Regions from separate parts of the Alkalihalobacterium sp. APHAB7 genome, predicted to be linked through region 2. Evidence: riboswitches for the same ligand, from Rfam matches in the RefSeq annotation. Region 2 holds a riboswitch; each other region holds the start of a gene.
What was found. Region 2 has a riboswitch for cyclic di-GMP ahead of motA (flagellar motor stator protein MotA). Riboswitches for the same ligand answer to the same signal wherever they lie in the genome.
Positions count from the first base shown of each region.

Region 1: another riboswitch for cyclic di-GMP. It lies ahead of ACNSTQ_RS07885 (EAL domain-containing protein); the one in region 2 lies ahead of motA (flagellar motor stator protein MotA).
Region 3: another riboswitch for cyclic di-GMP. It lies ahead of ACNSTQ_RS13230 (type II secretion system protein); the one in region 2 lies ahead of motA (flagellar motor stator protein MotA).
Region 4: another riboswitch for cyclic di-GMP. It lies ahead of ACNSTQ_RS03165 (anti-repressor SinI family protein); the one in region 2 lies ahead of motA (flagellar motor stator protein MotA).

Region 1 is NZ_JBLWFS010000005.1:199,153-201,343, reverse strand. Features, by position in the region: gene ACNSTQ_RS07890 (methyl-accepting chemotaxis protein) at 1-617, shown strand, start outside; cyclic di-GMP riboswitch class I at 642-725, shown strand; gene ACNSTQ_RS07885 (EAL domain-containing protein) at 836-1,549, shown strand; gene ACNSTQ_RS07880 (hypothetical protein) at 1,598-2,191, shown strand, end outside.
Region 2 is NZ_JBLWFS010000013.1:65,328-67,518, reverse strand. Features, by position in the region: gene ACNSTQ_RS13875 (protoglobin domain-containing protein) at 1-20, shown strand, start outside; gene ACNSTQ_RS13870 (HD-GYP domain-containing protein) at 95-988, shown strand; cyclic di-GMP riboswitch class I at 1,144-1,228, shown strand; gene motA (flagellar motor stator protein MotA) at 1,409-2,191, shown strand, end outside.
Region 3 is NZ_JBLWFS010000012.1:56,004-58,194, forward strand. Features, by position in the region: gene ACNSTQ_RS13225 (sensor domain-containing diguanylate cyclase) at 1-499, shown strand, start outside; cyclic di-GMP riboswitch class II at 763-843, shown strand; gene ACNSTQ_RS13230 (type II secretion system protein) at 1,053-1,436, shown strand; gene ACNSTQ_RS13235 (prepilin peptidase) at 1,564-2,191, shown strand, end outside.
Region 4 is NZ_JBLWFS010000002.1:161,348-163,538, reverse strand. Features, by position in the region: gene ACNSTQ_RS03175 (anti-repressor SinI family protein) at 75-197, opposite strand; gene ACNSTQ_RS03170 (anti-repressor SinI family protein) at 689-835, opposite strand; gene ACNSTQ_RS03165 (anti-repressor SinI family protein) at 1,089-1,280, opposite strand; cyclic di-GMP riboswitch class I at 1,313-1,401, opposite strand; gene sigK (RNA polymerase sporulation sigma factor SigK) at 1,952-2,191, shown strand, end outside.

The DNA of each region.
Region 1 (2,191 bases), on a different contig from region 2:
TGAATGAAACTATAAAAAGTGTTACTACTCTACAAGAAAAATCCGAGTTAATTACCAATATCATTGAGATCATTAATAGTATTTCTGAACAAACTAATTTATTGGCGTTAAATGCTGCCATTGAAGCTGCAAGGGCCGGTGAAGCGGGTAAAGGATTTGTTGTGGTTGCTGAGGAAGTTAGAAAGCTTGCCAATCAGTCGAAAGAATCAACCGTAAAAATACAGGATTTAATAAATGAAATTCAAAGTGGTATTAAAGTAATCGTCGAAGCAACAAACCAGAGTGGAAATGAAGTGGAGATGATGGTTGAGCAGGTTAAGAGTACAGAGGGAACGATTAATGATATTAATGCATCCACATTAGATATAAATGGACAAACAGAAGAAATTAATAAATTTATTAAAGATTTAACTACAAGCAGCAACTTAGTGCAACAATCGGTTACAAATACAGGAGCATTTATCGAGGAATCTAGGGCTAGTACCGAAGAGGTGGCCGCATCAGCTGAACAACTCACTTCCACGATGAAGCAATTAACTAATATGAGTACAAAGTTACAACAGTTGTCTAGCGGTTTAAATCAAGTAGTAGATAATTTTAACGTTGCTAAAAGCTAACTTCAAAAAAGAAAAAAATTAAAATATTGATATAGGCAAACTACACCGAAAGAGTAGGACGCAAAGCTATGGGTCTAAGGTTTTTACTATGATCGCCAGGCTGCCAAAAGGAAATGCATTCCATTAATAGAACTGTGATTTTGGCTATTCATTTTATTTGAATAGTCTTTTTTATTGGGAATTGGTGAATAAAATAATATACAATCGTGGGGGTTATCATGGAAGTTACTGTATCTCAATTTGACGAACTAATGAAGGAAAACGATTTTTACCACTTTATTCAGCCGATTTACAATATCCAATCTTGGAAAAAGTATGGTTATGAAGTTTTACTACGTTCTAATTTAGGAGCGCCGAATCTTTTGTTTGATTACGCCAAACAAAATAACCGACTGTATGAATTAGATACCGGGTCGATTGAAAAAGTCTTTACGTCTGATGACATTGTAAATTCTGTAAAATCTGAACTGTTGTTTATAAATATTTTTCCGTCAACATTGCTTAATCCGATGTTTCCAATGTTTATTCTTGATTTAAAAAATCAAACAAAGTTATCTTGCAAACAAGTGGTATTTGAAATTAATGAGTCTGAGGTTGTATCGAATATCATTACTTTAAAAGAACGAATTGAAATGTTGAAAGAATATGGCTTTTTAATCGCGATAGATGATTTAGGAAATGGATGGTCATCACTAAGTCAAATTATTGAATTAAGGCCCCATTTTGCAAAGCTAGATAGATATTTTTCATTAAAATTATCTAGTTCTCTTGATAAACAAGCGATGATACAAGCTTTAGTCACATATTGTCAGTTAAATAACATTCAGTTGATTTTAGAAGGCCTGGAATACGAAATTGACTTAGCATCGGCAAAAGTATTAGGAGTACCAATGGGTCAAGGTTATTTATTAGGAAGACCTGAAAGTGCTTAATTAATATTTGTAAACGATTAATGATTAAGATAAGGAAGGTAAATTGTAATGCCAAGAGGGAGAAAGAGACAATTTGAACACTTAGAGAATGAGTGGCTTCGACTTTATAATGAAGAGGGAATGAATTTTTCACAAATAGCCCAAAAACATGGTGTGCAAGTTGAGACTGTTTCTAAATATATAAAAGATAAAATCACTGTAACTAACAACTTTGCTTATAATGAATATCTGAATGATTGGATTAAAAATTATCAATCTGGAAAGAGGATATGTGATATTGCTAAGTCGTATAAAGTAAGCAAAACAGTTGTGAGGAGGTATATTTACAATGGCATAATCCCTGTTATTAATGACCTCAAATGGAATTGGGTTTCATTGTATAAAAAAGGTCATTCATTACGGGGAATTGGCCAAATATATAATATACATCCTAAAATTGTTCGAAATACAATCGAAAGTGAGGTTGCCATTCCTTGTATTAATCAAAGAAAAACCTATGACCATTTAATTGAAAATTGGATCAAAAGTTATGAGGAAGGGCTATCTTTTGAAAGTATTGCTAAAAAGTACGATGTAAGTTCTAACACTGTTTATAAAAATATTTGTAATAGAGTTGAAATCCGTAGAAAATTGACTAAAACA
Region 2 (2,191 bases):
TTTACAATTACTGTATTTAAGTTTAAAGGACTTTAATTTTCTTGATATTGGGGCCTATGAAATTAGTAATACGGATTTTGGGAGAATCACTTGGGTGGACGAAAAGCTCGTCGAACTTGTAAAAACTAAACGATATATCGGTCCGGATAAGCTAGTGGGCAGAAGGTGCTATGAAGGAATTCATGGAAGAGTCATTCCCTGTCCACAATGCCCCGTCTTAAAAAACACAACCGAACCGATCTTAGTATCCATAGAAGACAAGGAAGAAGCTAATTATTTTAAAATAAGGCAATTACCTGTAACGGAAGTTTTTCATTTATCTCGATCGATCTTATTAATGCAAGATACAACAAAAGAAGCGAAAATGATGTTCGATACACTGGATAAATTATTGCAATTAGCTGAATTTCGAGATGATGATACAGGAAATCATATTAATCGAATTGGAATCTTGTCCGGCATGTTAGCACGGTTAGCCGGAAAGGATGAAGCATTCGTCGAGCAAATTGCGATTGCTGCAAAGTTTCACGATATTGGTAAAGTAGGTATTCCTGATTCTATCTTAAATAAAGAAGGAAAGCTGGACTCTAAAGAGTGGGAATTTATGAAAACTCACGCTGACATCGGTCATCAAATCTTATCTAATCTCGATATTCCTATTATCAAACTAGCGGCATCGATCGCTCATACCCACCATGAGTGGTGGAATGGACACGGTTATCCTAATGGAATGAAAGAAATGGAGATCCCGTTTGAAGGTCGAGTTGTAGCAATTGTTGATGTATTTGATGCGCTCCTATCAAAACGTGTGTACAAAGACGCTTTTCCACCTGAAAAGGTGAAGAGCATCATAGAAGAGGGACGCGGTAAGCAATTTGATCCGAAGCTCGTTGATTTATTCCTTCGCCTTTGGGATGAGTTTCTGACGTACCACCTTAAAATGGTGAATGACAGCGGGCAAGAAGTTCCTGTGAAGCATCATTTATAGTTTAATGGTTTGAAAGTTAAACGAATAGTGAAGGACAAGGAAGTGAGGAGCCTTGTCCTTTTATACTTTAATTTTTCAGTCGCTTGAATTAGTTTCATTTTACTACTTAAGATTTCCTATTTATTAACCGATATTATCTAAAACAACAGAATAACCTTCGAAAATGGCAAACTTGTTGAAAAATAAGGACGCAAAGTCACGGGCCTAAAGCACTTATGTCATGGTCGCCGGACTACCGATAGGGTTGGGATAAAAGTTTTAAACCAAGTTTAAATGGTTTTGTACTTTTTATAAGAGCCTATCAATCTAATTGGTAGGCTTTTATTATTCGACCTTTAGCCCATGTAAGACAGAAGGGGATAAAAGGAGGTTTATCGTTATTTTTCTTTTTGAAAACTATAATTTAGAATGGGTGAGATCATGGACAAGACATCAATTATAGGAATTATTTTAGGCGTTGCCGCTATTCTATTAGGTTTAATTTTTAAAGGAACGAGTTTACTTGTTTTACTTAACCCTGCAGCATTATTTATTATCTTTTTCGGCACAGCTGCTACGATTTTAATTGGGTTTCCTGGGAACGAAGTGAAACGGATCCCTAAATTATTTAAAGTATTATTTCAAGATCAAAAAAATCCAAACGTGAATGATCTTATTAAAACGTTTGTAGACCTCAGTTCATTAGCTAGAAAAGAAGGCCTATTAGCCCTAGAGAGCCAAGTGGAAACGATTGAAGATCCTTTTTTAAAGCAAGGAATGAAAATGGCTGTCGACGGAATGGAAGCTGATTATATTCGGGATACGATGGAAGAAGAACTAACAGCGATGGAAGAGAGACATTTAGCTGGTGCAGCTATTTTCACACAAGCAGGTACATACGCTCCGACGTTAGGAGTTTTAGGGGCGGTTCTCGGGCTTATTGCCGCACTAGGTAATTTAAATGATATGGACGCCTTAGGTTATGCGATTGCTGCAGCATTCGTTGCAACTTTGTTTGGTATTTTCACAGGATATGTACTGTGGCATCCATTTGCCAATAAGTTAAAAAGAAAATCAAAACAAGAAATAATGATTAAAAGCATGATGATCGAAGGGGTGTTGTCCATCCAGTCAGGAGTTGCACCGAGAGCGATTGAAGAAAAGCTAAGAGTCTATGTTCCATATTCCGACCGCGCTAAACTTGGAGAGGCTGTAAACCGAGGA
Region 3 (2,191 bases), on a different contig from region 2:
ACGAAGCCTCATTCACCGCGAAAATGTAGCTGTCATTTTACTAGATTTAGATCATTTTAAGTCTGTTAATGATACGTATGGCCACCAAGCCGGCAATGAAGTGCTCTGTCAAATCGCAAGACTGATGGAAGAGACGATAGGGGAAAATGGGATTGTCGCTCGCTATGGCGGAGAAGAGTTTGTCATTCTTTTAACAAACACAAATTCAACTGTCGCATACATGAAAGCGGAGGATTTACGTACGCGAATTGCACAACACCAGTTCCTCATTCATAACGATCTCAATGAAGGAGAAGTGACACCGATCCAGGTCACGGCAAGTATCGGTGTGGCAACGAGCGATGATGAAGAGTCCAATCCCGTTTCACTGGTCCGCCAAGCCGACCGGGCAATGTATACGGGAGCGAAGCAGAAAGGCAGGAACCGTGTAGCGGTGTATGGGGATGGACATGGAGTACAAGAAGCAGCAGCAACGTTGGAAGATACATTGACGAGATAACGACATTTATTTTCTAATAAATATTACTATTGTCATTTTTGTGACTAAAGTCACGAGTTCGATATAAATTCCAAATAAAATTTTATCAAAAAGTATTTTAATTTAGGAGAATCTTGCTATAATCAGAGCTATAAGGGTGAAGCAAACAGACTAGTAAATTAAAGGGAATTTAACAACTCTAATGACCAGAGGAGTAGAACTTGTTATAATAGGTTTGAAACAGAAGGAATTAGGGTATTTATTACTAGAATTGTTCAATATATTGAAAATAAAGGCGCGATGAAATACGACTTGTATGTGGGCACCTAAGTCGTACGGAGCTAGTGGTGCAACCGGCTTTTACATATGACAATCTTCGGAGGTGGTCTAGTAAAGGTTATTTTTTTACTCTTAAACTGTCACTTTATGACAAATTAAGGTAAAAAAGTTAGCAAACAGCGTCAAAAACATCATTATTAGGTCAACTCTAGCAACAAGAACGTAGTCACGGTTTTGAGAGCAGACAAGCTCAAAAAATAAATTAATTATGAGAAAAAAGGGAGAGATTTATTAAATGAAGGCACTAATTCAAAAACGTCTTAAAAACCAAAAAGGTTTAACACTAATCGAGTTACTAGTTGTAATTGTTATTTTGGGGATTATTGCGGCGATAGCGATTCCACAGTTAACAGGCAATAGGGATGCTGCAGCTCAAGCTACAAATACGCAAAATCTTAAATTATTGCAAGATGGAGTTCAAAGATATTATGTAGAGGTTGGAGATTATCCAACATCAGCAAATTTAAAAGAAAAATTAGGTCTTGATCCACTTCCAACTCCAGTAAAATTTGCTGGATGTGATGATAGTGATTTCAAATACACATTAGAAGGTGAAGGTGCAAATGCAAAGATAAAAGAAGTTGATATTGAAACTTCTAAATGTATCAAAAATGATTAGTACAATAGTGAATTATATAAACTTTAAGAGTGTAATGAGTTAGGATTTTTTAACATCAAACAGCTGTCGCTAATACATGAGGCGGCAGCTGTTTTAAAAAAAATTTTACTAAATGGAAGGAAGGAAAATGATGTTGTTGGTTGAACTTTATGTAATTTTAATTAGTTTAATACTAGGTAGTTTCTTCAACGTCGTAGCCATTCGTCTATTAAAAAAAGAATCAATCGTCTTCCCTCCTTCTAATTGTCCATATTGCAAGCACAAACTTTCAGTATTAGATCTGGTCCCTGTATTCAGCTACGTATTTTTAAAAGGAAAATGCCGTTACTGTAAAACTAAAATTTCTCCATTATACCCTTTTGGAGAGTTATTAACAGCAACATCAATTTTTATTGTTTATAAATTTGTCGGTCTACAACTAGAACTTATTCCAGCACTTCTTTTAACTGTTTTGCTTGTTATATCCGTCATAACCGATATTCGCAAACAACTTATTTTAGATGTGGTTACGTTACCAATGCTTGGATTATTGATTATAAGTCGGCTTTTTATTGGGACGGAACCGTTTTGGTACTATTTACTTGGTGGGGTTGTTGGTTTTGCATTGTTACTACTGATTGCTATCGTCAGTCGAGGTGGTATGGGTGGTGGTGATGTAAAGCTTTATGCGGCGATCGGTGTTGCATTAGGGCCGTGGATGACGGTTATGAGTCTCGTGTTAGCATCATTTGTTGGTACCTTTATCGGTGTTTTAT
Region 4 (2,191 bases), on a different contig from region 2:
GTTTCCTCTCTCAACCTGTATACTTATAGGAATTATAACAGTTTAAGGCTTGTTCTGTAAATAGAACTACGAGATCATGTTTTAACGGTTTGGTTAAGGTATTCTTTTATTTCTTCAATCGTAAACCCTAATTTTTTAGCTTCAACTATTAGAGCTGTCCATTCTTGGTCCAAAACCTCACAGGTCTTTGTATTCATTCCTTTTACCTCCTAGTTCCTGTACACAGTAATATCGGTCTACTGTCAGTATAGCAATAGGTCTATATATAAACGCGACGATCAATAGTTAATAAAATAGTTGTGATTTTGCGACTATAATTAGTTAACCCATTACCATCATATATAAAAATGGGAAAAACTTTTAGTTACTGAAGTCATATTTATAGTAACAGTTCCAATAAATTTCCAATCGACATTTTATTTAGCGAGCGTAACACCTAGTGTAAAGGTGTTTGTACTAAATACTCTTAGAAAAAAATACTTTTTAATCTTTGCTTTGCGACAAAAATTTCCGAATTTCTACATGTTATTAATAGGTAAAAAGAAGGTGTTTTTAGTTTAATAGTCCTAGACTGTTTTAATGGTAGTTATAGTAATAACCTCTAAATGACCAATTGTTTAGATAGCTAAAGTCATTTAAATTAAGACTATATTCACAGGAATCTATATTGATATAAGTTATGACAGATCTACCTTTCTTCTTGATTCCCATTCCATTGCTTTAAAAAGGCTTTAACATCTTCTGGTTTAAGTCCGATCTCTTTGGCATTTTTCATAAGTAAAATCCACTCTACATCCAGTAGTCTTTCCTCGTAGGATAGTTCAGTAGGTTTCAATACGATCTCTCCCTTTTCCTAATATTGCCGTTTTATTGGTTATAATGTTCATTATATAGAACGTACGTAGATAATCAAAAAAGGATTTTAAAGAAAAACAAGGGAAAATAGATGGAATTAGGTGTTTATTGTTCGTTATATCGTATATTTGGGGATTTTCACTTTTTTTGATTAAATTTTAAAAGATAGGTTTAGTTTCTTAAAAAAAGTGATACGAGATGAACAAGTTTCATCACATATCACTTTTCTCATATTATAACGTAGCGTAAAAAGAGGAGGTCTTTTTGTTGATTTTGAACGTCCTTGATGTGTGAATGGTAGGTGCAACTTTTTCAGTTTTTAAGAAAAAAGTTTTTACTTCATCTGTACTTATACCTAAATTTTTCGCTTCCTTCATTAATTCAATCCATTCGTGATCAAGGTTTACCATGCCGCTACTCTTCATTAATTGTTACCTCCTAAAATACATTAAGCATTTCAGGTAGTCCAGCCATCATCATTGATAAATCAACCTTAGATCTGTGACTTTGCGTCCCTACTTTTCAATAGGTTTGCCCTTTGACTGATTACTTTATTTTTTATTCATTAACATACTTTTTTACAATTTATATGACTTATGGCTTGTTATTAGTAGTATATAGGATGAAAAAATTTTGTGGTGTTGAAGAGTGTCGATGACAGAAAATTCTAATTTTACAATATAGAAACATTAAATAGGTAAAATTAACCTCGTAAATAACATAATTATAGTGTAAATGTTATATTTGTAGTTATTTGGTCCTTGTTTTGTGGTTGAGAGTCTATAAATCTTTAGAATTAGCTAAAATGGAGTAGGAATAAATTGTAAAATGAGCATAGAAATTCAAAGAAAGTGTCGAGATTTTACTAACGAAAGTTTTGGTTTTTTAATAAAAGTTTCCTAGTTTTAATCTTATAGAAGAAAATTGTGGACTATTTAATATTATTCTGAAGGAATGGATATCCAGATTAAATTGAGCGAAAATCCGGTTATTATGGTGGGTAACATTTAAAAAAATTTACATATTTCTGGTGTACAGACACAAGCAAGCCCAAACGTACATAGATATAAGATATCAAACCTTTGGGGGTGAGGAAGTGTCATTATTTGCAGCCATCACCTATTTCTTTAAAGAAGTCATTGTTTTTGTATCGTATGTAAAAAACAATGCCTTCCCGCAACCGCTTTCGAAAGCAGAGGAGCAAAAGTACTTACAGCTCATGGAGCAAGGAGACGAAGAAGCTCGTAATCGCCTCATTGAACATAATTTACGATTGGTTGCCCACATCGTTAAGAAGTTTGAAAATACACGCGAAGATACCGAAGACTTAATTTCG